DNA from 3 places in the Arthrobacter sp. PL16 genome. Region 3 is predicted to be linked to each of the others. Evidence: predicted binding sites of a transcription regulator. Region 3 holds the regulator's gene; each other region holds the start of a gene.
The links. The regulator HrcA, encoded in region 3, represses chaperone genes, less so after heat shock. The targets are predictions, from matches to a motif close to TTNGCACTCGNNNNNNNCGAGTGCNAA.
Positions count from the first base shown of each region.

Region 1: groL (chaperonin GroEL) is a predicted target of HrcA. The motif match lies at 1,246-1,272, and genes of this name have one in related genera.
Region 2: groES (co-chaperone GroES) is a predicted target of HrcA. The motif match lies at 6,107-6,133, and genes of this name have one in related genera.

Region 1 covers NZ_JAXCIC010000010.1:46,883-57,563, forward strand. Annotated here, with positions in the region: gene groL (chaperonin GroEL) at 1-1,087, opposite strand, end outside; gene RCH21_RS15680 (TM2 domain-containing protein) at 1,426-2,202, shown strand; gene RCH21_RS15685 (LytR C-terminal domain-containing protein) at 2,240-2,899, opposite strand; gene RCH21_RS15690 (DUF3263 domain-containing protein) at 2,942-3,247, opposite strand; gene RCH21_RS15695 (uracil-DNA glycosylase) at 3,365-4,195, shown strand; gene RCH21_RS15700 (threonine/serine exporter family protein) at 4,452-6,017, opposite strand; gene RCH21_RS15705 (lipid II:glycine glycyltransferase FemX) at 6,184-7,257, opposite strand; gene RCH21_RS15710 (aldo/keto reductase family protein) at 7,406-8,410, shown strand; gene RCH21_RS15715 (NAD-dependent epimerase/dehydratase family protein) at 8,410-9,264, shown strand; gene RCH21_RS15720 (hypothetical protein) at 9,369-9,836, shown strand; gene RCH21_RS15725 (alkene reductase) at 10,063-10,681, shown strand, end outside.
Region 2 covers NZ_JAXCIC010000001.1:65,416-76,096, reverse strand. Annotated here, with positions in the region: gene guaB (IMP dehydrogenase) at 1-5, opposite strand, end outside; partial or broken gene RCH21_RS00400 (acyltransferase family protein) at 228-917, opposite strand; gene RCH21_RS00395 (ribonuclease J) at 1,230-2,864, shown strand; gene RCH21_RS00390 (VanW family protein) at 2,937-3,791, opposite strand; gene groL (chaperonin GroEL) at 3,978-5,594, opposite strand; gene groES (co-chaperone GroES) at 5,670-5,966, opposite strand; gene RCH21_RS00375 (siderophore ABC transporter substrate-binding protein) at 6,290-7,234, shown strand; gene RCH21_RS00370 (ABC transporter permease) at 7,267-8,280, shown strand; gene RCH21_RS00365 (iron chelate uptake ABC transporter family permease subunit) at 8,270-9,283, shown strand; gene RCH21_RS00360 (iron ABC transporter ATP-binding protein) at 9,280-10,038, shown strand; gene RCH21_RS00355 (THUMP-like domain-containing protein) at 10,048-10,681, shown strand, end outside.
Region 3 covers NZ_JAXCIC010000001.1:689,128-698,742, forward strand. Annotated here, with positions in the region: gene lepA (translation elongation factor 4) at 1-1,328, shown strand, start outside; gene hemW (radical SAM family heme chaperone HemW) at 1,356-2,585, shown strand; gene RCH21_RS03175 (DUF4870 domain-containing protein) at 2,693-3,109, opposite strand; gene RCH21_RS03180 (DUF3097 family protein) at 3,189-4,040, opposite strand; gene hrcA (heat-inducible transcriptional repressor HrcA) at 4,218-5,231, shown strand; gene dnaJ (molecular chaperone DnaJ) at 5,307-6,437, shown strand; gene RCH21_RS03195 (16S rRNA (uracil(1498)-N(3))-methyltransferase) at 6,440-7,207, shown strand; gene RCH21_RS03200 (GerMN domain-containing protein) at 7,219-8,211, opposite strand; gene RCH21_RS03205 (PhoH family protein) at 8,664-9,615, shown strand, end outside.

The sequences.
Region 1 (10,681 bases), on a different contig from region 3:
GCTTCTCGCGGTCGTAGTCCGAATCGGAGTTCTCGATCTCGGCACGGATCTGGGCCACGCGACCGGCGATGGCGTCGGCGTCGCCGGCTCCTTCGACGATGGTGGTCTCGTCCTTGGTGACGACGACCTTGCGGGCGGTACCGAGCAGGTCGAGCGTGGCGGTCTCGAGCTTGAGTCCGACCTCCTCCGCGATGACCTGACCACCGGTGAGGATGGCGATGTCGGCGAGCTGCGCCTTGCGGCGGTCACCGAAGCCCGGAGCCTTGACGGCGACGGACTTGAACGTGCCGCGGATCTTGTTGACCACGAGGGTCGCGAGTGCTTCGCCTTCGACGTCCTCGGCGATGATCAGCAGCGGCTTGCCGGACTGCATGACCTTCTCGAGGACAGCAACCAGGTCCTTCACATTGCTGATCTTCGAGTTGACGATCAGGATGTACGGATCCTCGAGGACAGTCTCCTGGCGCTCGGCATCCGTGACGAAGTAGCCCGAGATGTAGCCCTTGTCGAAGCGCATGCCCTCGGTGAGTTCGAGCTCGAGGCCGAAGGTGTTCGACTCCTCGACGGTGATGACGCCTTCCTTGCCCACCTTGTCGAGCGCTTCGGCGATCAGGTCACCGATCTGCGTATCGCCGGCGGAGATGGACGCCGTGGCGGCGATCTGCTCCTTGGTCTCGATTTCCTTGGCCGAGGCGAGGAGTTCGTCGATGACGGCCTTGACGGCCTTCTCGATGCCGCGCTTGAGGCTCAGGGGGTCCGCTCCGGCCGCGACGTTGCGCAGGCCTTCCTTGACGAGGGCCTGGGCGAGCACGGTGGCGGTGGTGGTTCCGTCGCCTGCGACGTCGTCCGTCTTCTTGGCGACTTCCTTGACGAGTTCGGCGCCGATCCTCTCGAACGGATCGTCGAGCTCGATCTCCTTGGCGATGGACACGCCGTCGTTCGTGATGGTGGGCGCGCCCCACTTCTTCTCGAGCACGACGTTGCGACCACGGGGGCCGAGCGTTACCTTGACGGCATCAGCGAGGATATTGAGGCCTCGCTCGAGGCCACGGCGGGCCTCTTCATCAAAAGAAATGATCTTGGCCATAACGGCGTAGGTCCTTTCGGGGACGGTTGCATTTCAGCACATGATGCTTGCCTGCGTGTGGTGCCCGCGACGGCCGGGCAGCGCCTGAACGATCTCTTTCACGTTCCGGCTCCACCCCCACCACACAGGTTTGCCTGCTTCACCCACCACGCACAGCTTTAGCAGTCTGCGCGCGCGAGTGCTAACTCAATAATTAGCACTCCCACCCACTGAGTGCAACCTGTTGCAGCGCGTCCCGGCACCTCCTCCCCAGAAGGATCGGGCACGATCAGTGCCCGCCATGGCGCCGATTCCCCTCAGGGCATAGGTTGGGCGGACCACAAGCAACAGGAGGCATCGTGTCGACGCCAGCAACCGGCCCTGACAGCGGAAACCACGACGAGCAGGGCATGGGAGGCAAACCCGTCGGAGACGATCACCACACCCCCGCACCCGAGGCGGACGCAACGAGTACGGACGGATCGGGGGCGACCCCCGCGAACCCGTATACCCCGCCTTACTCCGCTACCCCGCCCTCGTCTCCCGAGGACTCCGCGGATCCGGGCACCCCTGGCGAGGGCGCTCCCGGCCAGGGTGGGGACGACGCCCGCAGCGGGCAGAGGCAAGGCACCTACGGACATGGCAACTATGGCGGAGGGTACGGACAGGGCACGTCAGGTCGGGGCAGCTACGGCCCCCCTGCCGATGCGCACAGTCCCTACCAGCCGAACCCGTATCCATCGCCGCCCTCCCACCAGGGACCGTACTCCCAGGGACCGTACTCCCAAGGCCAGTACCCACAAGGCCAGTATCAGCAGTCGCCCTCCGCTCAGGGTCCTTACAATCAGGGCGGGTACAACCAAGGGCCCTTCGGGCAGCCCTACGCTCCCCAGAAATCACGCGTGGTGGCGGGCATCCTCGGCATCCTGCTGGGATCCCTCGGCATCCACCGGTTCTACCTCGGCTTCACCACCATCGGCATCATCCAGATCCTCATGTCGACGGTAGGAGCGATCTTCACCTTCGGCCTGAGCGCCATCGCTGCGGGTATCTGGGGACTGATCGAGGGCATCATGATCCTTGTCGGGACCGAGCAGTTCCGGAGGGACGCGAACGGTATCCCGCTGAAGGACTGATGGCAGACCTCGGTTCGTCACCGGCAGAGAGCCGGGCCTACTGGAACTCGGGGCCGAGCACTACGGAGATGTCCGGCGAGATGTCCGGGTTGTCGACGGAATCCGAGATCCCGAGATCCGCTGCCACCGCTTCGGCACTGGCACGCTGCGCCTCGCCGTTGTAGAAGACCACCGAGGAGTCGAGAGGGGCGCCCGCCCAGTTGCCGGGAAGTGCTGAGCTCCAGCCCGCAGATTCCAGACGCCCGGCCGCAACACTGGCCAGGCCCGGCGCGCCGGTACCGTTGAGCACATTCACGGTCTGGGCGAGGTCCGCGTTCCCCGCGGGGTCCGCGCCGCTGGACGCCGTCGGCTCGTTGTCCGGCTCCTTCGTGGAACCGTCGTCGGGCCCGCTCGTGGAGCTCGCACTCGAGTCCGGGGCTGCCTCGGCCGATTCCGGGGGATCCGCCGTCCCTCCGGCCGGCGACCCATCGGCGCTCGAGGAGGCTGAGGTCATGGAAGCACCGTCGCCACCGGCGAAGAGGCCCAGGCGCGGGAGGATGAAGTAGGCACCCAGGCCGATCAGCAGGGCCAGGATCCCGACAGTGATCTTGAGCGCGAGGCCGCTTGACGAAGCGGGGACGAGCCGCTCGCGGTGGACACCCTGGCGCGCCGAAGCCTCCGGGACCTTGTCGAACTCGTCCCGCGGATGGTCTGTCATGGGTGAGGGGAGATCCTTCGTTCGTCGAGGGTGCGGGCAGGTCTAGATGTCCGCGCCGAGACGGCGCGCCGAGCGGGCCTTCTGGCGGGTCGATCGCAGGCGACGCAGCCTCTTCACGAGCATCGGATCGTGTGCGAGCGCTGCTTCCGTGTCGATGAGCGCATTGAGCAGCTGGTAGTAGTGCGTGGCAGACATGTTGAACAGGTCGCGGATCGCCTGTTCCTTGGCGCCCGAGTACTTCCACCATTCGCGCTCGAGTGCGAGCATGCGCTGCTCGCGGTCGCCCAACGCCAGCCTTGGATCCTGTCCGGAGGCCGGGCCGTCTACATGCCGCTGTGGTTCCGCCATGTCCGCTCCCGCCTTCCGTTCTTCGCCTTCTCGCACACGTGTCACCCCATGGTAGAGGGGAATTACACGCGTGTCATTCGCGGTAACCCCCGCAGTCCGGCACGTCAGAATGGGGGCATGGTCCACGACGACGGCGCACTCTTCGATCTTCCTGCAACACTCCCCGACAGGGCGTCCAACCGCCGAGCCGGCCCGCCGGGAAGGCCGGGGAACACTGCTCCCTCACCCAACGAGTCGGTCTTCCCGTTCGCGGCACCGGCCTCGATCGGTGATCTGGTCAGTCCCGATTGGGCCGCAGCACTCGAGCCGGTCGAGCCCGTCCTGCATCAGCTCGCAGCGTCCCTCGCCTCCGACCTCGACGCGGGGCACCGCATCCTGCCCGATGCCCGGGACATCCTGCGGGCTTTCACCACACCGCTCGACAGGGTGCGGGTGGTCATCGTGGGTCAGGATCCGTATCCGACCGCCGGCCACGCGGTCGGCCTGAGCTTCTCCGTGCATCCCTCGACGCGGCCGATCCCCCGCAGCCTCGCCAACATCTACCGCGAGCTGTCGTCCGACACTGGCTCCCCCGTGCCGCCGTCGGGCGATCTCTCCGGATGGGCGGAACAGGGCGTACTCCTCCTCAACCGCGTGCTGACGGTCCGCGCCGGCGAGACCGCATCGCACCGGGGCCGGGGGTGGGAACTCGTGACGGACGCGGCCATCCGGGCACTCGTGGCTCGGGGCGGTCCCCTCGTCGCCATCCTGTGGGGGAAGGATGCTCTCCGCCTGAAGCCCCTGCTGGGCACCACGCCGACGGTCGAGTCCGTGCACCCGAGCCCGCTCTCGGCCTCACGCGGCTTCTTCGGGTCGCGGCCCTTCAGCCGTGCCAATGCGTTGCTGGTGCAGCAGGGCGCCGATCCCATCGACTGGTCGAGGACCTCGGCCGGTCCTAGCTCGGCGTAGGCCCGTGACGAACTGGCGCGGCGTAGGCGCGTGACGAACTGGCGCGGCGTAGGCGCGTGACGAACTGGCGCGGCGTAGGCGCGTGACGAACAGGCGCGGCGTAGGCGCGTGACGAACAGGCGCGGCGTAGGCGCGTGACGAACAGGCGCGGCAGCACATCGCCCGGCCGGGAGGAGGACCGGTGGCCGCTGCCATCAACAGAACCACGGCGCAGAGCCCCCGGCACAGCAGTGCGAGCCGTCGGACGCCGGCGTCCCTAGCGCCGCCGGTTCCGCTGTCTCTCGTCGGAACTGAGCCTGCGCGTGAAGGGTCGGGCGAGGTTGTCACCGAGCACCACTCCCGCCGCGATCGCGAGCACCACGGTCAGCGCGTTGAAGAGCCCCAGGGCGCCGTCGTTCACCACCTGGGAGTCGAGGGTGAGCATGTACATGGACCGGAAGATGGTCAGCCCCGGGTAGAGGAACAGCACCGCGGGTACGGCGACGACGAGCTGTGGAGCCCCGAGGCGCAGGGCGACCACGCGGGAGAGCGCCCCGATCAGGATGGCGGCGAGGGCCGGGGCGAGCCGATACCCGACTCCCGCGGCCGTGGCGCTGATCAGGAGCAGGTACCCCGCGACGGCGACGAGCGACGTCGGGATCACCAGCTTCACGTCCGTCTGCTCGGCGATACAGATCATTGCCACGGCGATGAAGGTCAGCACGGCCACCACCGGCCACGGATATTGCGAGCCCGATGACTCGAGGACCTCGAGGGGCGGTATGCCCAGCGCGTTCCCTGCCACGAGGGCGACGGCGATACCGGCGACCAGTGCCGCGAAGATCAGGACTGCCGAGAGGAAGCGGCCAGCAGCTGTGACCGGGAACCCGTTGATGGCGTCCTGTGTGGCGGACACGAGCCGACCCGTCGGCAGGAGCAGGAGGATGCCACCCACCACCACGAGCGCAGGGGCGATCGGTACCTGCATCCACCAGAACATCATGGCGATCAGTGTCACGAGGACCGAGCAGGTGGCCACGGCGAAGAACTCCGGGACACGCCACTCGCCGAGTTTGCGGCCCACCAGGTCCACCAGGATGCAACTCACGAAGCCGATGAGTGATCCGAGCGGCGTTCCGCCGACGAAGGCGACGATGGCCGCAGCGAAGATGCCGAAGGCCGCGGTGACCATCCAGCGCGGGAAGGGTTTGGGTCGGTGCGTTATCTCGTCGAGCCGTTGCGCCGCCTCGGTCCGTGAGACGCCACCGCCGGCGATGTCCGACACGAGCCGATGGATGGCCGTGAGCCCGGCGTAGTTGTTGGTCCAGGAACGCACCACGCGCAGGACCGTTGTCGGAGTCTGGTCCTTGGCCGAGTAGTTCAGCACCACCGACTGGTTCGTGATGTCCACTTCGATGTTCTCCAGCCCGAAGGCAGCCGTCACGGCGATGATGCTCGTCTCCACCTCGAGCGCACCCGCTCCGTATCGGAACATGGTCTCGGCCAGGTTGAGGGCGAAGTCGAGCGCCTTGCGCGCGCTCGCGTCGGGGCCGCCCACGTGCATCATGGGGTTCGCGTAGGGACTTCCCGCCAGGCGTTCGACGATGCTCATCGCCTGGGTCGGTGGAGCCTCCCCCTGCACCAGCCGGCGCAGCATGGTGCGGGCGGCGGCGTTGGAACGGCCGGACGGTGGAACGCTGTGCGGGGTGGTGGGCAGCGCATCGGTAGGGCGGGACGCTGGTCGTCGCTGGCGACCCTGCTGTGCTGCCTTCGGCTCCGCCTTCGGGCGTTTCGGCGGGGCCGGCACCCGAGGGCCCTTACCTCCACCGGCAGCGCCCGCCATCTTCTTCTTCTCGTTCTCGGACGGATCGAAGGGACGCTTGATCACGGGCAGGGCCTCCGCCACGGGCGAAGGGTTGGTGGAAGGCGATCGGCCGTCCCCAGGTGTGGAACCGTCTTTCACAGCCGCCTTTCATGCGTGCTTCACCGCAGCAGTCCGCGATGGTAGGTCAGTAGAACGGCTGGTGGGTGCGCCGCCAGTGCACCTGGCGCGCAACACGTTCAGCGATCGTGTTCCACACACGATACTTCCAGCCGCTGACCACGAGGTCGTAGCAGCCGGCATAGTCCGTGACGGTCTTGGTGAAGCTCGTCTTGAACAGCCCGAGCCCGTGGTGCGGGTGGCTCGTGTCCTTGAGCTGGTCGCTCGGCGGGGTGCCGCAGAAGTCGTACTCGACAATCCCGAACTCGTCCTTGAGATCGTTGATGGCTGTCCATTGGACGAGGTGCGAGTCGCCGTACTGGGTACGGCCGGGACGCGACCCACCGTCCTTGTACGTGCCCTTCGAGCCGTAGTTGATGACGAACGCGCCGACCGAGGGCTGACCGTCCTCATGGACGAAGTAGAAGCGGCCCTGGCCTGCGTCCACGAAGTTCTGCCAGAAGCGGCTGTAGTACTCGAACGAGCGCATGCGGGCGGCGGATCGGTCTTCGATGTGCGACATCAGCGAGTACATGGCGCGGAACGTTTCTTCGGTCGGCTCCATACGCTGGACCTCGACGCCCTCGCGGATAGCCCTGCGGACCGCATTGCGCCCGCGGGAGTGCAGGTTCCGCAGCAACTGGTTGGACTCCGGCGTCGTGTCCAGGATGGCCGTGCTGTCATTGGGCTGCAGGTTGAAGGTCTTGACGAGTCCGGCCGCGCGGAAGGCCTCGCGCACCTCGGGGCCGTCGACGAGGTCCGGTTCGACCTTGATGGCGAAGACACTGTGCTTCTCCCGCCGCGCTAGGTCGGCGACCGCCTGCGCCGCTGCGGGCACGTGGGCCGCCTCGGTGACTGCCGGGCCCTTGATGAGGTACCACAGCGCCCCGATCAGGGGCACCTTCTTCTCGAGGATGAGCGTGTGGCTGGTGTACCCCCCGCCCTCGATCACCACGAACCTCGGCCTCCAGCCGTGGTGGGACTTGACCTCCGCGAACGCTGCGGACTGGAGCATGTTGCCCCCGCCGGGGTTCGCCGTGACGAGCGAATCCCAGTCCTGCTGCTCTGTCCCGGTGGCGAAACGAGCGCTGAAGTGGACCAAGATTCCTCATTCACTGGTGGGCGGCAACGGAAGGACGCCCTCAAGTCTAGCGGCTGCACATCACCCTCCCGCGTAGCATGACAGGAATGTTGCCTGAGTGAACGGATTGCCCTGTACTCGCCTGATCAGGGTGGTTAGCATCAGGATCATGGACTTCAGATATCTCGGAAACAGCGGACTCAAAATCTCGGAAATCACCTACGGCAACTGGCTGACGCACGGCTCCCAGGTCGAGAACGACGTCGCCACACAGTGCGTCCGCGCCGCGCTCGATGTCGGCATCACCACGTTCGACACCGCTGACGTCTACGCCAACACGGCTGCGGAGACCGTCCTCGGAGAGGCGCTGAAGGGCGAGCGCCGCCAGTCGCTCGAAATCTTCACGAAGGTCTGGGGGCCCACCGGGCCCAAGGGCCCCAACGACGTCGGACTCTCGCGAAAGCACATTATGGAGTCCATCGACGGGTCGCTGCAACGCCTGCAGACCGACTACGTGGACCTCTACCAGGCCCACCGGTACGACTACGAGACGCCCCTCGAGGAGACGATGCAGGCGTTCGCCGACATCGTGCGCCAGGGCAAGGCCCTGTACATCGGTGTCAGTGAGTGGACCGCCCAGCAGATCCGCGACGGGCACGCCCTCGCCAAGGACCTCGGCTTCCAGCTCATCTCGAACCAGCCCCAGTACTCGATGCTGTGGCGCGTCATCGAGGGCGAGGTCGTGCCGACGTCGGAGGAACTCGGCCTCTCGCAGATCGTCTGGTCCCCTGTGGCCCAGGGCGTCCTGACCGGCAAGTACTTGCCGGGCCAGCAGCCTGAACAGGGCACCCGAGCCTCGGATGACAAGGGTGGCGCCGACATGATCAAGCGCTGGATGAGCGATGACGTCCTTTCCGGCGTCCAGAAACTGGCGCCCATCGCCGACGGCGTAGGTCTCACCATGGCGCAGCTCTCCATCGCCTGGGTACTGCAGAACAGGAACGTCGCCTCTGCGATCATCGGGGCGTCACGGCCGGAGCAGGTGGAATCGAACGCCGTCGCCGCCGGTGTGAAGCTCGAGGACGACGTCATGAAGGCGATCGACGACGCGATCGGCGACCTCGCCGAGACCGACGTGGCGAAGACCGTCTCGCCCGAGACGCGCCCCGTCTGATGGCGGACCTCACAGTCGCGGTCACCGGATCGAACGGCAAGCTGGGGCGCAGCGTGGTGCGCGGACTGCGCGGCGCCGGCCACACCGTCCTCGAGCTGGATCAGTTCGGGGAACGCAGCCCATCCTTCCTCCGGATCGACCTGCGCGACTACGGGCAGGTGATCGATGCCCTCCTCGGCGTCGACGACATGCACACCGGACTCGACGCCGTCGTGCATCTGGGCGCCATCCCGGCCCCCGGCCTCCAAGCGGACTCGGCGACCTTCCACAACAACATGGCGGCCACCTACAACGTCTTCCAGGCATGCAGGCGGGCAGGCATCAAACGAATCGTCTACGCCTCGAGCGAGACAGTGCTCGGCCTGCCCTTCGACACCCCTCCGCCCTACATTCCGGTGGACGAGGAGTACGCGGCCCGGCCCGAGAGCACCTATTCCCTCGTCAAGCACCTCGAGGAGCAACTCGCGATCGAGCTGGCCCGCTGGGACCCGGAGCTGAGCATCACGGCGCTGCGGTTCTCGAACGTCATGGATCCGGAGGACTACGCCGAGTTCCCAGCCTTCGATGCCGATGCCCTGGCCCGCAAGTGGAATCTGTGGGGCTACATCGATGGGCGTGACGGCGCACAGGCCGTGGAGCGCGCCCTGCAGAACGCGGCGCCCGGCTTTGACCGTTTCATCATCGCGGCAGCGGACACCGTGATGAGCCGCCCAAGTGCCGAACTGGCCGCCGAGGTCTTTCCCGGAGTCCGGGTGACGCGGAAAGTGGGCCGGCACGAGACCCTCCTGTCCATCGACAGGGCCCGTCGCCTCCTCGGATTCGAACCCATGCACAGCTGGCGTGACCACGCCTAGACGTGCCGAGTCCTGCCCGGGCGACGGCGCCGACTGTCGCCCGGGCAGGATCATCAGTAGGCTGATGATCCAAGGATGCACAGCACCGACGAAAGGCAGAGAAGATGACAGAGAACCTTCCCGATGAGGAACTGACTATCGTGGGCGAGGAGCCCGAGGTGCCTAATGATTCGCTTGCCCCCGAAGCCTTCGACCCGGTCCTCGAGGGCCAGCCGGACAGCTACGAGGATGCGGCTGAGCTCAACCCGGACCGCTGGCAGGAGGATCCACTCCTGCAGGACGAGCCCGGCGCCACCGAGACGGGCGACGACGAGAGCGACTTCGACGAGAACGGCGTCTCCGGCGTCGGCGAGGAAGGCGTCCTCAGTGACCAGACCCTCCGCGAGGAGACGGCCGAGGCCCGCTACCGGCACGGGGACGAGCAGTATCCACCGGAGGAGCCGATGCTCGGCGAAGCCGCGGCGGACGTCGACTTCGGCATGATGGAGGACGACGAGGTCGATGCCAGCGATGATCCGGCGAATCGCGGCGGATCGCCGCTCAACGCCATGGACGAACAGGACATCAAGTAACGTCCGTCGCCGTCCCTCCGCTGCAGAAGCCCCGGGTCCAGCCCGGGGCTTCGTCATGTTCGCACCCGGCCACGCCAGGGTGCCGCCGCCCGGATGCCACCTGGCTCGGGCCGCACGCGCGCCTGATCGGCTACGTGACACCGAACACAGCCGGAATAGCACCCGGTGGCGCCCGGTTACCGAACAGTAGAACCGGCTCGCACCCCGATCAGGAAAGTAGGAACATATGAAACTGTTCTCCCCCCTCACGCTCGGCACACTGGAACTGCCCAACCGCGTCGTCATGGCGCCCCTGACCCGCGTCCGCTCCGGCGATGCCGGTATCCCCGGCGACATCGTCGTCGAGCACTACCGCCAGCGCGCCTCCCTTGGCCTGATCGTCAGCGAGGGAACCTACCCGAGCCACGCCGGACAGGGCTTCCCCGGCCAGCCCGGTCTCGTCGAGGACGAGCAGCTCGCCGGCTGGAAGCGCGTCACCGATGCCGTGCATGCCGACGGCGGCCGCATCGTGGCGCAGGTCATGCACGCGGGTCGCGTGACCCACCCCGAGACCAACGGTGGCTACCAGGTGGTCGCTCCGAGCGCCATCGCCATCGCCGGCACCACGCGCACAAGCACCGGGAAGCACCCGTATCCCGTCCCCCATGCCCTCAGCACCGATGAACTTCCGGGAATCATCGACGAGTTCGTGAGCGCCTCACGGAAGGCGATCGACGTCGCAGGATTCGACGGTGTCGAACTGCACGGCGCCAACGGCTACCTGCTGCATGAGTTCCTCTCGCCGGAATCGAACCAGCGCGACGACGCCTACGGAGGATCCCCGGAGAAGCGGGCGCAGTTCGTGA
Region 2 (10,681 bases), 620 kb from region 3:
CTCACTGCTGCGCCTCTTTCGGTGTCACCGGGTGGGGAAGGGACCTTCGGCTACGATGCGCCGGCGGGCTCTTTCAGTCTAGAACGGATCGCGGGGGTGCCCTATTCCGGTGACAGGCCTCACGTCACCAGCCGAGCACGGCCTTCAGTCGCTCCTCGAAGACAGGGATGGTCGTCTCGACGTAGGTCTTCGACAGGTGGTCATGGTCCATGTAGACGCGCACGTTCGAGCGCGAATTCCCACAGCCTCGAGCGCGTATCGAAATAAGCAGCAGCCTGGTCGGCACCGGTCTGCCGGACGGAGAACGCGAGGGACAGCAGGAAGACCGCACCGAACAGCGCGATCAGCACCGGCCTCGGCCGGGCCCGCGTCATTTTCACGATCACGGCGCAGGCCGCGAACAGCAGCGGCCAGAGGAGGAACACCTGTCCCTGGATGGACAGTGACCAGAAGTGCTGCAGCGGGCTCGCGGCGCTGTGGTCCAGTGCGTAATAGTCGACGGCGTTGCCTGCCATCTCCCAGTTCTGCCGATAGGTCAGGGCCGCCCAGGTCTGGTCGAAGACCGACCTCCAGCGCGAACTCGGGATGAAGACGGCAGTCGCCGCGAGGACTGCGAGGAGCACGACGGCGGCGGCGGGCAGCAGGCGCTTCAGCAGGCCGAGCCAGTGGGCCGCGAGGGCCAGCGGCTTCCCCGCCTCGAGGCGCCGCGTGAACGTGAGCGTGAGCAGGAACGCCGAGACGAGCAGGAAGACATCCACGCCACCCGATACCCGCCCGAGCCACACGTGGTACACCACCACCATGGCGACGGCGAGCGCGCGGAGTCCCTGCACTTCGGGGCGGAACCGGCGGTCCCCGGGGCCCGACGACGCGTCGGCGGCACGCTCCGACGGTGCGGCGGGCAGGACGGCGGTCATGGTGTCCCTCCTCGGGGTGCGGGTGCTGCTGGACGATCGCAAACCGTCAGTTTATCGTTGCGTGACCTTTCCCCGGGTCCTGCCCAGCCACCTGCGGCCCCCGGTCCTTCGATGCGGCGCCCGACGACGTATCCTAGAAGGAGTATCTTCCCGGCTCGACCGGGACCACTTCAGGGATCCGCCGGGATTGCCGGCCTCGACGACGTACGTCCAGTGGCCTCTCCCCTGCCCCCGCCACCACTGAGAGAAACCTAATCTGTGAATAAAAGACCTGCCGCACTGACAGCACCACGGGAACTGGCCAAGGGAGCCATGCGCATCGTCGCTCTCGGTGGCATCGGTGAGATCGGCAGAAACATGACCGTCTTCGAGTTCGACGGCAAGCTGCTGATCGTGGACTGCGGTGTCCTGTTCCCCGAGGAACACCAGCCGGGCATCAACGTGATCCTGCCGGACTTCTCCTACATCAGGGACAGGCTCGACGACGTCGTGGCCGTCGTCCTGACGCACGGACACGAGGACCACATCGGTGGCGTCCCGTACCTGCTCAAGGAACGGGCGGACATCCCCCTGGTCGGCTCGCGCCTGACGCTCGCCTTCATCGAGGCGAAACTGAAGGAACACCGCATCACGCCGAAGACCATCCAGGTCAAGGAGGGCGACCGCCGCACCATGGGCGGGTTCGACCTCGAGTTCGTCGCCGTGAACCACTCCATCCCGGACAGCCTCGCCGTCGCCATCCGCACCGCGGCCGGCATGGTCCTGCACACGGGCGACTTCAAGATGGACCAGTTCCCCCTCGACCGCCGCATCACCGACCTCGCGGGCTTCGCCCGCCTGGGCGCCGAGGGCGTGGACCTCTTCCTCACGGATTCGACGAACGCGGACGTCCCCGGCTTCACGACGTCGGAGAAGGACCTCGCGCCCGCCATCGACGCCGTGTTCCGCACCGCACCGCGCCGGATCATTGTCTCCAGCTTCGCGAGCCACATCCACCGCATCCAGCAGATCATCGACACCGCCCACCGCCACCGCCGCAAGGTGGCGTTCGTGGGACGTTCGATGGTCCGCAACATGACCATCGCCGCGGACCTCGGTTACCTGAACATCCCGCAGGGACTGCTCGTCGACTTCAAGAAGCTCGAGCGCAGCGACGACCACAAGGTGGTGCTGATCTGCACCGGTTCCCAGGGCGAGCCCATGGCCGCGCTCTCGCGCATGGCCAACAAGGACCATGCGATCCGCATCAGCGAGGGCGACACCGTCCTGCTGGCCAGCTCACTCATCCCGGGCAACGAGAACGCGATCTACGGCATCATCAACGCCCTGACCGAGATCGGCGCGAACGTCGTCCACAAGGGCAACGCCAAGGTGCACGTCTCCGGGCACGCCAGTGCCGGTGAACTCGCGTACTGCTACAACATCGTCAAGCCCCGCAACGTCATGCCGGTACACGGCGAATGGCGCCACCTGCGCGCCAACTCGGAGATCGCCGTCGCTACCGGCGTCGATCCCCGCAACGTCGTCCTCGCCCAGGACGGGGTGACCGTGGACCTCGTCCGCGGTCGCGCCACGATCTCGGGCAAGGTCGAGGCGGGCCTGGTCTTCGTCGATGGGGACAGCGTCGGGGGCATCACCGAGGAGGACCTCGTGGAGCGCCGCCGCCTGGCCGAGGAGGGTGTCGTCACGGTCCTCGCGATCATCGACCCCGACAACGGCGACCTCGTCGAGGTCCCGGAGTTCTTCACCAAGGGCTTCTCCTGCTCCGACGAGGACCTCGACAAGGCCGGTGCAGCCGTCGAGAAGGCCCTGCGCGACGCCGCGTCGAACCGACAGGGCGGACGTCGCCAGGATCCGGAAGAGATCATCGAGCGGGCCACGGCCAACTGGATGCGCCGGTTCTACAACCGCCAGCCCGTCGTCACCGCGATCGTCGTCGACGCCTGACCAGCGCCACCCCACACGATGGGTAGCACCACGGAGCCCGGTACTCGAAGGAGTACCGGGCTCCGTCGTCGATCAGGGGGTGGTATCCCTTGGGGCGGGTCGCGCAGGAAGGATCGTTGCACGGACCAGTGAACGGTCGTAGGCGATCCGGCCCTCGTTCTCGAGGATCAGTTCATCCGACAGCTCGAGCCCCGTGCGCTTGTCGCGCTCGGACCGGAACACCCTGTTGTGGCGGTACACCTCACCCTCCTGCTCGTAGAAATACGCGTCGCGCTCCCTGATGTGGAACTTGGTCGGCAACTCCCGGTCGGCGCGGAGCTCGCCCCGCAAATACTCGTCCGTCGTCCATGTGCGGAACTGGAACAGGTACGGCGTGCGGTTCTCGACCTGGTAGTCAAGATAGTTGAACGCTATCGAGGTGCCGGTGCCCCAGGGGATCTGCCGATTGTAGTCCGGGAACAGGTCCAGCCCGTTGTGGTGGTGGTGCTCCACGACGGTGAGCGGACTGTGCAGCACCATCCAGTGCAGCAGGTTCGTGAACTGGCACATCCCGCCACCCATCCCGCGGGTCGGTTCACCGTTGCTGATGGTGAGCCCTTCCCTGTAGCCCTCCTTGGCCGAACAGCGGCCCGCCAGGTTCCAGAACGAGAAGCGCTCACCAGGGGCGATCAGGATGCCGTCGATCTTCGGTGCTGTCAGACCGAGGCTCATCGCCTTGTTGTCCTGCAACTCCGTGTCGACGTTGCCGAGCCTTCGCCGGATCAACGAGGAATGCCGGTAGACCGTGACGGGTAGTTCCTCCTGCGGCCGCGTCATCGCAAGGGTGCCCTTCTGCCGCAGGTTCCGTACATGCCTGAGCAGGATCATCCGCTCGGTCGCGATGCGGTAGGTCAGCGGCGATATCTCGCCGAACAGTCGTCGTGCCACGCCTCCCCCTCCTTCTGAGCGTCGTCGTTCCACAATGCTAGGGAGTACATCGGCAGCCGGCACAGGGCTGTGGGCCGTCACGGACGCCGGGCCCGACACTGGAAGCTTCGGACACAGAAGCACCCCGGCGCGGGTATGCGCCGGGGTGCTTCTGAAACTGCCGATGGGGCCAGAAGCCCCCGTGTCCTAGTGCGAGTGGCCGTGGCCTTCTGCGCCGTCGGACTCCTCGGGCTTCTCGACCACGAGGGTCTCCGTGGTGAGTACCAGCGCGGCGATGGAGGCAGCGTTGCGCAGTGCGGAGCGCGTCACCTTCACCGGGTCGATGATGCCGGCGTCCACGAGGTTCTCGTACTCGCCGGTCGCGGCGTTGAAGCCGTGACCCACCTCGAGGTCCGAGACCTTGGCGACGACGACATAGCCCTCGTGTCCGGCGTTCTCGGCGATCCAGCGCAGCGGCTGGGCCAGGGCGCGGCGGACGAGGCCGATAGCGGTGGCCGCGTCGCCCTCGAGTGCCAGCACGTCGGGATCCGTGTCCAGTGCCTTGCCGGCATGGACCAGGGCCGAGCCGCCACCGGCGACGATGCCCTCTTCGAGAGCCGCACGCGTCGAGGACACGGCGTCCTCGATGCGGTGCTTCTTCTCCTTGAGCTCGACCTCGGTAGCTGCGCCGACCTTGATGACGCCGATTCCGCCGGCGAGCTTCGCGAGGCGCTCCTGGAGCTTCTCGCGGTCCCAGTCGGAGTCGGTGCGCTCGACCTCTGCGCGGATCTGCGCCACGCGGTCGGCGACGTCGGACGCGCTGCCGGTGCCGTCGACGATCGTGGTCGCATCCTTGGTGACGGTGATCCGGCGAGCGGAACCGAGCACCTCGAGGCCCACCTGGTCCAGCTTGAGGCCGAGATCCGGCGAGACGACCTGCGCGCCCGTGAGGGTGGCGATGTCCTGCATCATGGCCTTGCGGCGGTCACCGAAGCCGGGAGCCTTGACGGCGACGACGTTCAGGGTTCCGCGGATCTTGTTGACGACGAGCGTCGAGAGCGCTTCGCCCTCGATGTCCTCGGCGATGATGAACAGCGGCTTACCTGCCTGCAGGGCCTTCTCCAGCAGCGGCAGGAACTCCTGCAGTGACGAGATCTTGCCCGAGTTGATCAGGATGAGCGCGTCCTCGAGGATGGCTTCCTGCCGCTCCGCGTCGGTCACGAAGTACGGCGAGAGGTAACCCTTGTCGAACTGCATGCCCTCGGTGAGGACCAGTTCGGTCTGCGTGGAGGAGGACTCCTCGATGGTGATCACACCATCCTTGCCGACCTTCTCGAAAGCCTCGGCGAGGAGGTCTCCGACCTCGGTGCTCTGGGCGGAGATGGACGCGACGTTCGCGGTCTGCTGGCCGACGACCTCGCGGGCGTTCTCCAGCAGGCGCTTGGCGACGGCCTCGACCGCGACCTCGATGCCGTGCTTGAGCTGTCCTGGTGCGGCCCCGGCGGCCACGTTGCGGAGGCCCTCCTTGACGAGAGCCTGGGCGAGGACCGTCGCGGTGGTGGTTCCGTCACCGGCGACGTCGTTGGTCTTGGTGGCTACTTCCTTGGCCAGCTGAGCGCCGAGGTTCTCGTACGGGTCATCGAGTTCGATCTCGCGGGCGATCGTGACGCCGTCGTTCGTGATGGTGGGAGCGCCCCACTTCTTGTCGAGCACGACGTTGCGTCCACGGGGGCCCAGCGTCACCTTGACGGTGTTCGCGAGCTTGTCCACGCCGGCCTCGAGGGCACGGCGGGCGGCGTCGTTGAATTCCAACTGCTTTGCCATTGTTGATTCCTTTCAGGCTTGTGCAGCGAGAAAAAACCCCGGCCATCGCGGGCCGGGGCTTCTCCGTTCGGGGTACTACTTGACGACGACTGCGAGGACGTCGCGGGCGGAGAGCACCAGGTACTCCTGGCCGCCGTGCTTGACCTCGGTTCCGCCGTACTTCGAGTAGATGACGATATCGCCCTCGGCGACATCGACGGGGACGCGGTTACCGTTGTCGTCGACGCGACCCGGTCCAACTGCTACGACCTCGCCCTCCTGGGGCTTCTCCTTGGCCGTATCCGGGATGACGAGGCCGGAAGCAGTGGTCTGCTCGGCTTCGAGGGGGCGGACAACAATACGATCCTCAAGGGGCTTAATAGAGACCGACACTCGGGCTCTCCTTTGCGTTCGATACCAATGGAATATAGGCCGTCGGGCTGGGCGTGAACCGTCGTCGCGGTGCCGGCGAACGCTTCCCTCGGGATTAGCACCCACAGGGAGTGAGTGCCAGTCCTGACTGTATGCAACGGCTGGCACTCGGTCAAGGCGAGTGCCAGCCGTTGCGGATTCCGCCACCGCGGGCGGCTGCCATCCATCAAATAGGTCACGCTTCGTTTGCGTAATTCACCGGCTTCCCTCTACATTCGAGAAGGTAAGGCACTCCTTACTTCCACCGCCGGCCCTGCCCGGCCCTTACCTTCCGGAGCCAATCCATGGCACATGTGCGACTCGCCGTCCTCTCCGCCGCCGCCGCGGCCACCCTTGCCCTCTCGGGATGCGGTGGATCCTCCGAAGCGGCAGGTGAGCCCACAACAGCCGCTTCGGTCACCATCGACCACGCGCAGGGAACCACCGAAGTACCCGTGGACCCCCAGAACGTCTTCACCTTCGACCTCGGCGCTCTCGATACGCTCGATGCACTCGGGGTCGACGTCGCCGGCGTACCGCAGGGAACCCTGCCCGCCCAGCTGTCGGACTACGAGGGGGGCGACACCGCGAACATCGGCTCCATGAAGGAACCGGATTTCGAGGCGATCGCCGCCGCCGAGCCCGACCTGATCATCATCTCGGGCCGCGTGGCCGACTCCTATGACCAATTGTCGGAGATCGCACCGACGATCGACCTCAGTGTCGATGCCGCCGACCCGATCGCCAGCTTCACCGAGCACACCGAAGCACTCGGCCGCATCTTCGACCTCGAGGACGAAGTGACCGAGCGCCTTGCGAACCTCCAGACCGGGATCAGCGAGACGAAGGAGGCCGCTGCATCCGCCGGGAACGGCCTGGTCCTGCTGACCAGTGCGGGCGAGGTAACGGCCTACGGGTCCGGGTCGCGCTTCGGGCTCATCCACGATGTCCTGGGCGTCGAGCCCGCCGCGGACGTGAAGTCCGAGGGCACCCACGGTGAGGCCGTCTCGTTCGAGTACATCGCCGATGTCAATCCCGCGCACCTGTTCGTCATCGACCGCGACGCCGCCGTCGGCGAGGCCGGCGCGGCGGGTGCAGCCGTCCTGGACAACGAACTCGTGAACGGCACCGACGCCGTGAAGAACGACGCCGTCACCTACCTCGATTCCGCGAGCTGGTACCTGATCGGCTATGGCCTGAACAACCTCGACGCGATGGTGTCCGCGGTCAACGAGGCCGTCGCGGCCTGATCGGCACACTGCTCCCCCTCGGCAGGTACCTCTTGGCAACACTCATGTTCCGGTCGAAGCAACCGGCACAGCAGCACGGCTCCGTCCGACCGCCCGCCCTGTGGCTGGCCGCCGGAGCCGTGCTGCTGCTTGCCCTCATCAGCCTCTTCGTCGGGGTGTCCGACGTCTCACCGGCCGATCTCCTCGCGGGAGACGCCGCGGTTTGGCAGACCTTCCTCGTGAGCCGGATCCCGCGCACCCTGGCCGTGATCCTGGCCGGTGTCGCGCTCAGTATCGCGGGATTCATCCTTCAGCTCATGGCGCGCAACCGGTTCGTGGAGCCGTCCACCGTCGGCACGGTGGAGTCCGCCACGGCCGGCATCCTCGTGGCGACTCTGCTCCTGCCCGCCATTCCGATCGTCGGAAAAATGGTCGTCGCCGCCCTCTTCGCCATGGCGGGGACCGCCCTGTTCCTGGTCGTGCTCCGCCGCATCCCGCTGCGCAACACCCTGATCGTCCCCTTGGTCGGCATCATGCTCGGCGGTGTCATCTCGGCTGTGACCACCTTCTTCGCCTACCGCTTCGATCTCCTGCAGACCCTGAACACCTGGATGATCGGCGATTTCTCCGGCGTCATCCGCGGCCGCTACGAGCTCCTGTGGATCGTCGCCGCCCTCGCCGTCGTGGGCTACATCTGCGCGGACCGGTTCACCGTGGCCGGGATGGGCGAGGAGTTCACGACCAACCTCGGCCTGAACTACCGCCGCACCATGAACCTCGGACTGGTGCTGGTGAGTCTGATCAGCGCCGTGGTGGTCGTGGTGGTCGGTTCCATCCCCTTCCTCGGGCTGATCGTCCCCAACCTGGTGTCCCTGCTCATCGGCGACAACGTGCGCAGGGCCGTGCCCTGGATCGCCGTGTTCGGCGCCGGTTTCGTCCTGCTGTGCGACATCCTCGGCCGGGTCATCCGCCTGCCCTACGAAGTGCCCGTGGGCGTCATCGTCTCCGTGGTCGGCAGCGCGCTGTTCATCACGCTCCTCGTGAGGAGGACCGCCGGTGCGCGGTAGGACAGGGGCCCTTCCCGCCGCCGTCGTGCAGACGGCACGGAGACCCGTGCGGACGCTTCCTCCGCGAGTCTGGCTGGTGGTCCTCGGCGTCACCGCCGCGGCCCTCGTGGCGGCTTTCCTGCTCGTCGGCCTCGAGGGAAACCTCGCCTACGTCCTGCCGCGGCGACTCAACCGGATCGGCGCCATGGTGCTCGTCGCCGTCGCCGTGGGGGTGTCGACGGTGTTGTTCCAGACGGTGACCGGCAACCGGATCCTGACGCCGTCGATCATGGGGCTCGATGCCCTCTACATCCTCATCCAGACTTCACTGGCCTTCGCCCTCGGCGCCTCCACGCTGCTGACGCTCGGCCCGCCGATCCGCTTCGCCGTGGAAGTCACCCTCATGGTCGCTTTCTCCTCGATGCTCTACCGGTGGCTCTTCACGGGAGGTGGACGCAGCCTGCACCTGCTCCTGCTGGTGGGCATCGTCTTCGGCGTGTTCTTCCGCGGCGCCTCGTCGCTGCTCCAGCGCCTCATGGATCCGAGCGAGTACATCATCCTGCAGGACCTGTTCTTCGCAAGCTTCAACCGCGTGGACCCCACCCTGCTGCTGATCTCTGCGGTCGCCGTCGGAGGACTCTGCGTACCGGCGTGGCGCCTGCGGCACCGCCTCGATGTCCTGGCGCTGGGGCGCGACACGGCCGTCGGTCTCGGCGTCGACTACCGGCGCACCGTGACCCTCGTGCTCGTGATCTGCTCCGTGCTGGTCGCCGTCTCCACCGCCCTCGTCGGTCCGACGACGTTCTTCGGGCTCCTCGTCTCGGCGCTCGCCTACCAGCTGTGCAGCCAGTTCCGCCACGTCGTCGTCCTGCCGATCGCGGTCCTGCTCGGCGTGATCGCCCTCGTCGGAGGCCAGTTGGTCCTCGAGCAGGTGTTCGCCTTCGACACCGCGCTCAGCATCGTCATCGAGTTCACCGGCGGCCTCGTCTTCCTCGCCCTCCTCCTGAAAGGCCGTGTCCGGTGATCACCCTCGACAACGCCACCAAGCGCTATGGCGCCATCACGGTGGTGGACGGCGTCAGCGCCACCATCCCGCGGGGCGGCGTCACCTCGATCATCGGGCCGAACGGTGCCGGCAAATCCACCCTGCTGTCGATGATGAGCAGGCTGCTGCCGCTGGACGCCGGTACGGTCCATGTCGACGGACTGGACGTCAGCACGACCTCCGGCCAGACCCTCGCCCGCACGCTGTCCATCCTCCGCCAGGAGAACCAGCTGACCGTCCGGCTCTCGGTGCGCGACCTCGTGGGGTTCGGCCGCTTCCCCCACAACGGCGGCAGACCCACGGTGGTGGACCGCGAGCACATCGAACGTGCGCTCGAGTACCTCGACATGACCGAGCTGGCAGACCGGTTCGTCGACGAGCTCTCGGGAGGACAGCGGCAACGCGCCTTCATCGCGATGGTGCTGGCGCAGGACACGGACTTCATCCTGCTGGACGAGCCGCTGAACAACCTCGACATGAAGCACTCGGTAGACATGATGCGCCTGCTCCGACGGCTCGTCGACGACCTCGGGAAGACCGTGGTGCTGGTCATCCATGACATCAACTTCGCGTCCTGCTACTCCGACACGATCATCGCGATGCGCGACGGCGCCCTCATCCACCAGGGCACGGCCGAGGAGATCATGACGCCGGAGGTGCTGCGCGACGTCTACGACGTGGACATCCAGGTGGAGCTGATCCGCGGCAACAGGATCGGCGTGTACTTCGCCTAGGCTGGCCGCATGGCCCCGGACAACATCGCAGACATCCTGACTCCTGGGGGCTGGGAGCTGCTGAACTCCCTCGGCCCCTACACCGAAGCCGACAGCCTCCGCCTCACGGAGCAACTGCGGAAGGCCGGGCACTCCCCCGAAGTGGTTGCCGCCGCCCTCACCCAGTCGCGGCTGCGGGCGAAGGCCTCGGCGAAGTTCGGTCCGTTCGCCGACCACATGGTGTTCACGACGGCGGGGCTGGAGCAGGCCACCCGCCTGACGGTCGCTGCACGCCACGCACAGCGCTTCGTCGACGCCGGCCTCGTGACGGTCGCGGACCTCGGGTGCGGGCTGGGCGCGGACAGCATGGCCCTGGCCACCCTCGACCGCGAGGTGACCGCCGTCGAGCTCGACGAGACGACAGCCGCCGCGGCGACGATGAACCTCATGCCGTTCCCGAACGCGCGCGTGGTCAACGCCGACGCCTCCTTCGTCGACACGGCGGAGTACGACGGCGTCTGGCTCGACCCGGCGCGCAGGACGACGACGTCGTCGGGTATGTCCCGACTCTTCGATCCCGAGGCCTTCTCGCCTCCGCTGTCCTTCGCGCAGGGACTTGCCGACAGCGGGAAGCCGGTGGGCGTGAAGATGGGGCCGGGCATGC
Region 3 (9,615 bases):
CCGGCAAGACAGGAGTCGGCGTCGAGGCCCTCATGGACAAGATCGTGCGCGATCTTCCCGCGCCGACCGGTGACCCGAATGCTCCTGCCCGTGCCATGATCTTCGACTCCGTGTACGACACGTACCGCGGCGTCGTCACCTACGTGCGGGTCGTCGACGGCAAGCTCAGCCCGCGAGAGCGCATCCAGATGATGTCCACCCGGGCGAGCCACGAACTGCTCGAGATCGGCGTCAGTTCGCCCGAGCCGAAGCCGTCCAAGGGCCTTGGGGTAGGCGAGGTCGGTTACCTCATCACGGGTGTGAAGGACGTCCGCCAGTCCAAGGTCGGTGACACCGTCACGAACCTGGCCAAGCCGGCTGCCACCTCCCTGGGCGGGTACCAGGATCCGAAACCCATGGTCTTCTCGGGTCTCTATCCGCTCGACGGCACCGACTACCCGGTGCTGCGTGACGCCCTGGACAAGTTCACCCTGAACGACGCCGCCCTCGTGTACGAGCCCGAGACGTCGGCGGCGCTGGGATTCGGCTTCCGTGTCGGCTTCCTCGGCCTGCTGCACCTCGAGATCACCCGCGAGCGGCTGGAGCGCGAGTACAACCTCGACCTCATCTCAACGGCACCGAACGTGGAGTACGAGGTGACCCTCGAGGACAAGCGCGCCCTGAAGGTCACCAATCCCAGCGAATACCCCGTCGGCAAGATCGCCGAGGTACGCGAACCCATGGTGTCCGCGACGATCCTCGCGCCGTCGGAGTTCATCGGCGCCATCATGGAGCTGTGCCAGCAGCGCCGGGGCGTCCTCGGGGGCATGGATTACCTGTCCGAGGAGCGGGTCGAAATCAGGTACCGGCTCCCGCTCGCGGAGATCGTCTTCGATTTCTTCGATCTGTTGAAGTCGAAGACCCGCGGATACGGGTCGCTCGACTGGAAGGCGGACGGTGACCAGGTCGCCGATCTCGTGAAGGTGGACATCCTGCTGCAGGGCGAGCAGGTGGACGCTTTCAGCGCCATCACCCACCGTGACAAGGCCTACGCCTATGGCGTCATGATGACGGGCAAGCTCCGTGAGCTGATTCCGCGCCAGCAGTTCGAGGTGCCGATCCAGGCCGCCATCGGGGCGCGCATCATCGCCCGCGAGAGCATTCGGGCGATCCGCAAGGACGTCCTCGCCAAGTGCTACGGCGGCGACATCACGCGTAAGCGCAAGCTGCTCGAGAAGCAGAAGGAGGGCAAGAAGCGCATGAAGATGGTCGGACGCGTGGAAGTGCCCCAGGAAGCCTTCATCGCGGCTCTGTCGTCGGACGAGTCGAAGGACAAATCCAAGAAGTGACGCCGAACAGTTCCAAGGAGGCGGGTCGTGCCTAGCGCCCTCCCGCTCGGCCTGCCAGCACCCGAGGACGGGGTGCTGCCGCCGGAGTCCGCACGCGGCGCCGCAGCGCGGGACTTCGGTCTCTACGTCCACATCCCGTTCTGCGCAGTCCGCTGCGGTTACTGCGATTTCAACACCTATACGGCTACGGAGTTGGGTGGCGGCGCATCACAGGACGCCTATGCCGGCTCGGTGCTTGCCGAGCTGGAGCTCGGTGAACGCGCACTCGAGGCATCGGGCGTCCCCGCCCGGCCGCTGTCCACGGTCTTCTTCGGCGGTGGCACGCCGACCCTCCTTCCGGCCGAGGATCTCGCAGCGATCCTCCGGTCCGCCCGGAACCGCTGGGGGCTCGCGCCGGACGCAGAGGTGACGACGGAAGCAAATCCTGACTCCGTCACACCGGACTCGCTCAAGGTCCTGCGCGACGCCGGCTTCACCCGCGTCTCCTTCGGTATGCAGTCGACAGTGCCGCATGTGTTGGCCGTGCTCGACCGGACGCACGCGCCCGAACGCGTGCCGCAGGCGGTGCAATGGGCCCGGGAGGCAGGGCTGAGGGTGAGCCTCGACCTCATCTATGGCACCCCTGGTGAGTCGCTCGAGGACTGGCGGACGTCGCTGTCCACGGCACTGTCCTACGGTCCCGACCACATCTCCGCGTATGCCCTGATCATCGAGGAGGGGACGCGGCTTGCCTCGCGCATCCGCCGTGGACAGGTCCCGCCCATCGACGACGACGACCACGCGGACAAGTACGCCCTCGCCGAGGAGATGCTCACGGCCGGAGGCCTGCACTGGTACGAGGTGAGCAACTGGGCGAGGACGCCCGACGACGAGTGCCGTCACAACCTCGCTTACTGGCGTGGCAGTGACTGGTGGGGTGCCGGCCCGGGGGCGCACTCCCATGTGGGTGGTACCCGCTGGTGGAACGTCAAGCACCCACGCGCCTACGCCGACGCTCTGGGCGACGGCAGATCACCTGCCGCGGGGCGGGAGGTCCTGTCCGCCGGCGATCGCTACGTCGAGGACGTCATGCTTCGAGTCCGTCTGCGGGAGGGTTTGGGCACCGACACGCTGACGCCGTCGGGCAGGAAGGCCGTTGCCGGGCTCATCGCCGATGGCCTCGTAGAGCCTGCTGCCGCTTTCGCGGGCCGCGTGATCCTGACCTTCACGGGCCGCCTGTTGGCCGACGCCGTCGTGCGCCGGCTCCTGCCCGACTGACGGACAGGATCCCGCACGCGTGCCTGACGGACAGGACCTGTCGCAGGGATAGGAGAGCGCTTTGCCACCGCCGATATCAGGCCGGCCGGTCGACGGCCTGACGCGGCCTAGCGGATCAGGCGCAGGTTCAGGGCGTAGCGGTAGGGCCGCCCGCGGTTTACCTGGATCCCTGCGTTCACCGAGAGGATCGTGATCGTGACCCAGATCAGCGCATTGAGAACGGCGAAGATGCCGCCGATCTCCGGTACGAGTGAGAGCAACCAGGCTACGAGGGCGAGGATCGTCGGCGGGAGCGTGAAGTTCAGCGCTTCCTTCGACTCCTGCGCCGTGAACGGGCCGCGGTCCTTGAAGATGAGGAAGATCAGCAGGGACGGGATGAAGCCCAGGATCCCGCCGAAGTGCGCCAGGGTGGCGAACTGGCGATCCTCGGACGCCGTGAGGGGGAGGGCGTTGGCCGGCGTGCCCTCGAACGCGGGTCGGGACTCGCCCCGTCCGTGGTGCTGGTGGTCGGCGGTATTGGACAACGGTATTCCTTTGCTGGCTGGCGGAACTCCTCCGCCGTGACTGTGCTTCAAGGATACGTGGTGGCTCGACTGCAAAGCCTCAGGCTGCGCCAGGCGGAGCAGTCAGGAAATCGATGACCTCTTCGACGCGACCGAGCAGGGACGGCTCGAGATCCGAGTAGGTGCTCACGCTCGAGAGGATGCGCTTCCACCCGTGCGCGACGGCGGCCTGGTTGTGGTGGGGCCAGCCGAGCCCGGCCAGGATGCCCGTCTTCCAATCCTGGTTGCGCGGCACGACGGGCCAGGCGTCGAGGCCGAGGGCGCCCGGCTTCACTGCTTGCCACACGTCCACGTAGGGATGTCCGACGATGAGGACATGATTCCGCGCACCCGGCACGGTCATGGCCTTCTGCGCGATGCGCGTCTCCTTGGTCCCGGGCAGCAGGTGGTCGACGAGGATCCCGAGCCTCCTCGTGGGGCCGGGTGCGAAGGCGCGGACGGCCCCTTCGAGGTCGTCGACGCCGTGCAGCGGTTCGACGACGATCCCCTCGAGCCGTAGGTCGTCACCCCACACCTTCTCCACGAGTTCGGCGTCGTGCTGGCCCTCGACCCAGATCCTGCTCGCCCGGGCGGTCCTCGCGCGGGCTCCTTCCACCCGGACGCTGCCGGACGCCGTTCGCGTCGGGACGGCAACGGGCACCAGGACGGGGGCGACGACGTGGATGGGCCTGCCGTCGAGGAGGAAGCCGTAGCCGAGCCGGAAGCTGCGTTGCTTGCCCCTCCGGTCCTCGAGCACCATGACGTGCAGGCCCCCGGACTTCTCGACCCGAACGACCGCGCCGACGAAGCCACTCTGGACATCCTCGAGGACCATGTCCTTCTCGACAGGCACATCGGGCAGGTCCACCCGCTTCGGAGCCGAGATGTCCTGTGCTCCCCACCCGTAGTCCATCCCGAGCGCGTCCTTCCAACAGGGGCTCCGACGGTCTGCCGCGGCCCGGGTTGCCAATACTAACAATCGGTGGGGACGTACTAGACTTGGCACTTGGGTGTGTCGAGTGCTAACTGCTCGGAACCACCCGGACAGCCTGATCGTGAGGTAGGAACAAACCCGGAGGTGACTTGAGGAGTGAGTGAACCGCGACGCCTGGAGGTACTCCGGGCCATCGTCGAGGACTACGTCCATTCCCGGGAGCCCGTCGGCTCCAAGGCCCTTGTCGACCGTCACCACCTCGGGGTCTCCTCGGCAACGATCCGCAATGACATGGCCGTCCTCGAGGAGGAGGGCCTGATCGCCGCTCCGCATACGAGCTCAGGCCGCATCCCCACGGACAAGGGCTACCGGTTGTTCGTTGACCGCATCTCCGAGGTGAAGCCTCTCTCGGCGCCGGAGAAGAAGGCCATCCAGACCCTGCTCGAGGGGGCGGAGGACGTCGATGACGTCATGGACAGGACCGTTCGGCTGCTCGCGCAGCTAACCAATCAGGTCGCGGTCGTCCAGTTCCCCCGCTCGGGGGGTGCCTCGGTCCGGCATATCGAGTTCGTCCTGTTGGCACCGCAGCAGATCCTGATCGTGCTGATCGCCACGAACGGCACCGTGCAGCAGCGCATCGTGCGCACGCATCCCGACATCCAGGAGGGCGACCTCGCGGAGATCAAGCAGCGGATACTCTCCGCCGTGTCCGGGGTGAAGCTCTCTGCGCTCCCCGGCGAGCTCGGCGTTGCACTGTCCCAGCTTCCCCCCGCCCTCAGGGCCCACGGGGGTACGATCGTCAAGGCGCTGGAGCAGCTTGCCGGCCTGGGCCGCGAGGACCGTATCCTGTTGGCGGGAACAGCCAACCTCGCGCGGTCCACCGGCGATTTTCCGCTCAGTATCGGCCCGATCCTCGAGGCACTGGAGGAGCAGGTCGTCATGCTTCGGCTCCTCTCCGAGATGGAGTACGACGCCCGTGGTATCTCGGTCAGGATCGGAAGCGAGAATCCCTACGGTGGCCTGTCCGGGGCTTCCGTGGTGGCGACGGGTTACGGACCGGACGCCGGTGCGAAGCTCGGCATCCTCGGTCCCACCCGGATGGACTACCCGACGACGATGGCCGCCGTGCGCGCCGTCGCCCGCTATCTCTCGAGGATCCTCGAGGAGTAGCGGCGTCCCCGCATCTCCGCCGGTTTCGCCGGCGAGCAGACGACAGAAGTTTCCAACAGGAAGTGATGTGCAGGAGTGAGTAATCACTATGAGGTCCTCGGTGTGGCGCAGGGCGCGACCGGGGAGGAAATCAAGAAGGCGTACCGCAAGCTCGCCCGCAAGCTCCACCCGGACGTGAACTCCGGAGACGACGCAGCCGAGGAGTTCAAGCTCGTCACGCGCGCCTACGAGGTGTTGTCCGACCCGCAGAAGCGCCGGGTCTACGACACCACGGGCAACGAGAACGGGACGGACACGGGATACGGTTCCGGCTACTCGGGCTCGGGCTTCGCCTTCCAGGACATCTTCGAGACGTTCTTCGGCGGCAGCGGCCAGCAGGGCGGTGCCCCATCCCGGACGCGCCGCGGCCAGGACGCGCTCATCAACGTCCGGATCGATCTCAAGGACGCCGTTTTCGGCACCAACAAGAAGATCGAGGTCGACACCGCCGAAGTGTGTCCCACATGTGACGGGTCCTGCTGCCAGCCCGGCACGTCGCCGCGCACCTGTGACATCTGCGGCGGCTCCGGCCAGGTGCAGCGTGCCGTGCGCTCCATCCTCGGCCAGGTCATGACCAGCGCTCCCTGTGGCACCTGCCAGGGCTACGGCACCGTGATCCCGAGCCCCTGCCACGAGTGCAGTGGCGAGGGCCGAATCCGCGCGCGCCGCACCCTCACGATCAAGGTCCCCGCCGGTGTCAGTACCGGTACCCGCATCCAGTTGGGCGGCCAGGGCGAAGCCGGCATAGCAGGAGGGCCGCAGGGTGACCTCTACATCGAGATCCGCGTCAACACCGACTCCACCTTCCTGCGCGATGGCGACGACCTGCACGTCACGCTGAGCGTGCCGATGACTGCCGCTGCACTCGGCACCTCCGTGCGCCTCGATACGTACGACGGCGATCAGGAACTGACCATCAGGCCGGGGACGCAGTCCGGCGAGATCCTGACGCTCCGGGGCCTCGGTGTCACGCACCTCCGCAACCAGGGCAGGGGAGACCTCCGCATCCACCTGAACGTGGAGACCCCGCGCAACGTCGATCACCAGCAGGAGGAGCTCCTGCGCAAGCTCGCCGAGCTTCGCGGCGAGGAATACACGGACGGCCAGCTGGCCAGCAGCGGGTCCGGCGTCTTCGCGCGGCTGCGGGAGCGACTCGGGAACCGCTGACGATGACGCGTCCCCTGTTCTTCGGGTCGGGCGAGGACGTCCGTGTGGCGCGTCCGGGCGGTGTCTTCGTTCTCGGCGGTGACGAGGGACGCCACGCGGCGACCGTGCGCCGGCTCTCCGTGGGAGAGCCGGTCGACGTCTCCGACGGCGCCGGTTACAGGCTCGGCGGGATCATCACCGCCGTGGGTACGGGAACGATCGAGCTGATGATCGAGACCGCGGGCCAGGACCCGGCCCCGCTGCACCGCCTCGTGCTCGTGCAGGCCCTGGCCAAGGGCGGCCGCGACGAGCAGGCCGTCGAGGCGGCCACCGAGCTCGGCGTCGACGCCGTCGTCCCGTGGCACGCCGAGCGGTGCATCGTTCGGTGGCGTGGGGACAAGGCGGAGAAGGGCCGGCAGAAGTGGGTATCGCTCGTGGCTGCCGCGTCCAAGCAGTCGCGCCGCTCGTTCGTGCCCGGGGTGCACCCCGTGATGGATACCACCAGGTTGGCTGCATGGGCTGCATCCGTCGATCGCGTCGTCGTCCTCCACGAGGATGCCGATGCCTCGCTCGCAGACCGGATTGACGCTCTCCGTGCCACCGGTGGCCTTGCCGCCGCGTCGTCGACCGCCGTCGTCGTCGGACCCGAGGGCGGCATCAGCGACGCGGAGCTGGAGAAGCTGCGCGCGGTCGGTGCCGAGTCGGCCCGCCTGGGGCCGCACGTTCTGCGGTCGTCCTCGGCCGGTCCGGCGGCCCTCGTCCTGCTGAACCACCTGCTGGGACGCTGGTAGCACCGCGGCCGCTAGCGGATGGTGATGGTCTTCGAGTCCTCGGCCGTGCCGCTGCCGGACGGCGTTGAAACGGTGATTGCGTACTGACCCGGGGGGAGTGTCACCGAGAAGGAGTAGGCGCCTGGCACACCGTCCTGCGGCGAGATGTCCACGGATCCGTCCCGGAAGAGGTTGGTGTCTCCGGCGGCCGAGCCGTCCACGCTCCGGTCGATGCGCCAGGCGAGCGAATCATCCGTAGCGGGGCCGACGCCGTGGATGGTCAGGCTCTCGGCGTCGTGCTCGACCCCCTCCTGGGGGTCTATCACCCACACGGGCGCGAGCGCCGACGGGTCCCGTGTCCATTCCCCGCCGAGATCGACGGCACCGAAAGCCCGGTAGTTCGCTGCCCCGTCGACGAGGACGACGACCGAGCTCGCTTCGCCTCCCGCGATGAGGCCGCCATGGGCGGCGGCCGCCGTAGCGGTATGCACCAGCTGCTGCAGGGCGAGCCGCGCTTCGTCCTCGTCGAGTCGCTTCGATACCGAGTCGGAGGAGATGTCCAGGGTGATCACGTTCTTGGTCGAGATGGAGGAGCTCACGCTCGAGGCCGGGCGCCACGGCGAGTGGTAGTCCGGGTCCAGGGGCTGCCCCTCCGTCATCACCTGCACGGCCTCGGAGATGGGATCGCCCGTTGCACCCGCGGGAGAGACGAGGTACTCGCGGAAGAGACGGTCCGTTCCTTCGACCTCGCCGAGCCAGTAGACGGGCAGCAGCGGCTGGGTCGCGTCGGCGGGACCGGCAGCGGCCCCCTGCTTCCGGACGGCAGCGTCGGAGGATCCATCGGTCCCCTCGCTGGACGCGGCCGTCAGCGATGGTTGCGCGAGGTCCGTCGTCGAAGCGCTGCCCGGGAGCAGGCCGGTGTCGGGCAGGAAGAAGATGCTGCTTGCGACGAGGACGCCGCCGGACACCAGGAGTATCCCGCGCAGTCCCAACCTGTTCTTCCGGAGGGGGTCGTGCTGGCTCATGCTCGACCCCTTTCGTCAGGCGCATGCGGGCGCGGTTCCAGTGAGGTGCTTGAATTCAGGTCATCGGAGGTCGGCGTCCTCACCGACCACATAGGGACCGGCACCGTCGATGGACGGCGTGACTTCGCCGGACCTGATTCAGCTTGGCACAGGGCCGGGGGTCGGTCCGCACCGAAAAGAGTCCTCTGCCTGACTGAAACCTGATCGATACGAAGCCGTTGCGGAATTGCGACGAAAGCTCAGGACGACTGGACACACCCGTCCGACGCCCGCGGCCAGGGAATCAAGACGGGTCCGCTCCTGTTGACATAAACGGTATGCCGTAACATTGAGGCTTCTGCCACTGCTGGTGCGGCCTGCTCGAGAAGAACGGCCACGCCGGAGGGCGGACCCGACACCACATCAGGACGACTACTCGAACGAGGGGCGATCGAAGGCCGGACGGCCGAGCTATGAGCGAATCTTCAACAGGCATCAACGCAGCAGGGCTGGACTCAAGGATTTTCATCTTCGACTCGACCGAGCAGATGGTGCAGGCGCTCGGGTCCAATGACGAGGCCCTCCGCCTGATCGAGGATTCCTTTCCCGGCGTCGGCCTCCAGGCCAGAGGGAACGAGCTCACCATCACGGGACCGTCCGCGGACGTCCTGCGCACGGAGCGCCTCGTCGGCGAGATCCGCACCATGGCCAGCAACAACGCAACCGTCTCCCCCCAGGTGCTCGAGCAGCTGGTCATGATGCTCAAGACGCAGAGCGCGGCAAGACCATCCGAGGTATTGTCCGTCAACATCCTGTCGTCCCGCGGCAAGACCATCCGCCCGAAGACCCTCAACCAGAGCACCTACGTGGATGCGATCGACCGCAACACGATCGTGTTCGGCATCGGTCCTGCGGGTACCGGCAAGACCTACCTCGCCATGGCCAAAGCAGTGCAGGCGCTGCAGCAGAAGGAGGTCAACAGGATCATCCTCACGAGGCCCGCCGTCGAGGCGGGGGAGCGGCTCGGATTCCTGCCGGGAACGCTCAACGACAAGATCGACCCGTACCTCCGCCCGCTCTACGACGCGCTGCACGACATGATGGACCCGGACTCCATCCCGCGCCTCATGGCCGCCGGCACCATCGAGGTGGCGCCCCTGGCCTACATGCGCGGACGGACGCTCAACGACGCCTTCATCATCCTCGACGAGGCCCAGAACACGACGCCCGAGCAGATGAAGATGTTCCTCACGCGCCTCGGTTTCGGTTCGAAGATGGTCGTCACGGGTGACGTCACGCAGGTGGACCTCCCCAACGGCACGAGCTCCGGGTTGCGCGTCGTCCGTGAGATCCTCGTAGACGTCGACGACGTCTACTTCAGCGAACTGGACGCCTCCGACGTCGTGCGCCACCGGCTCGTGGGGG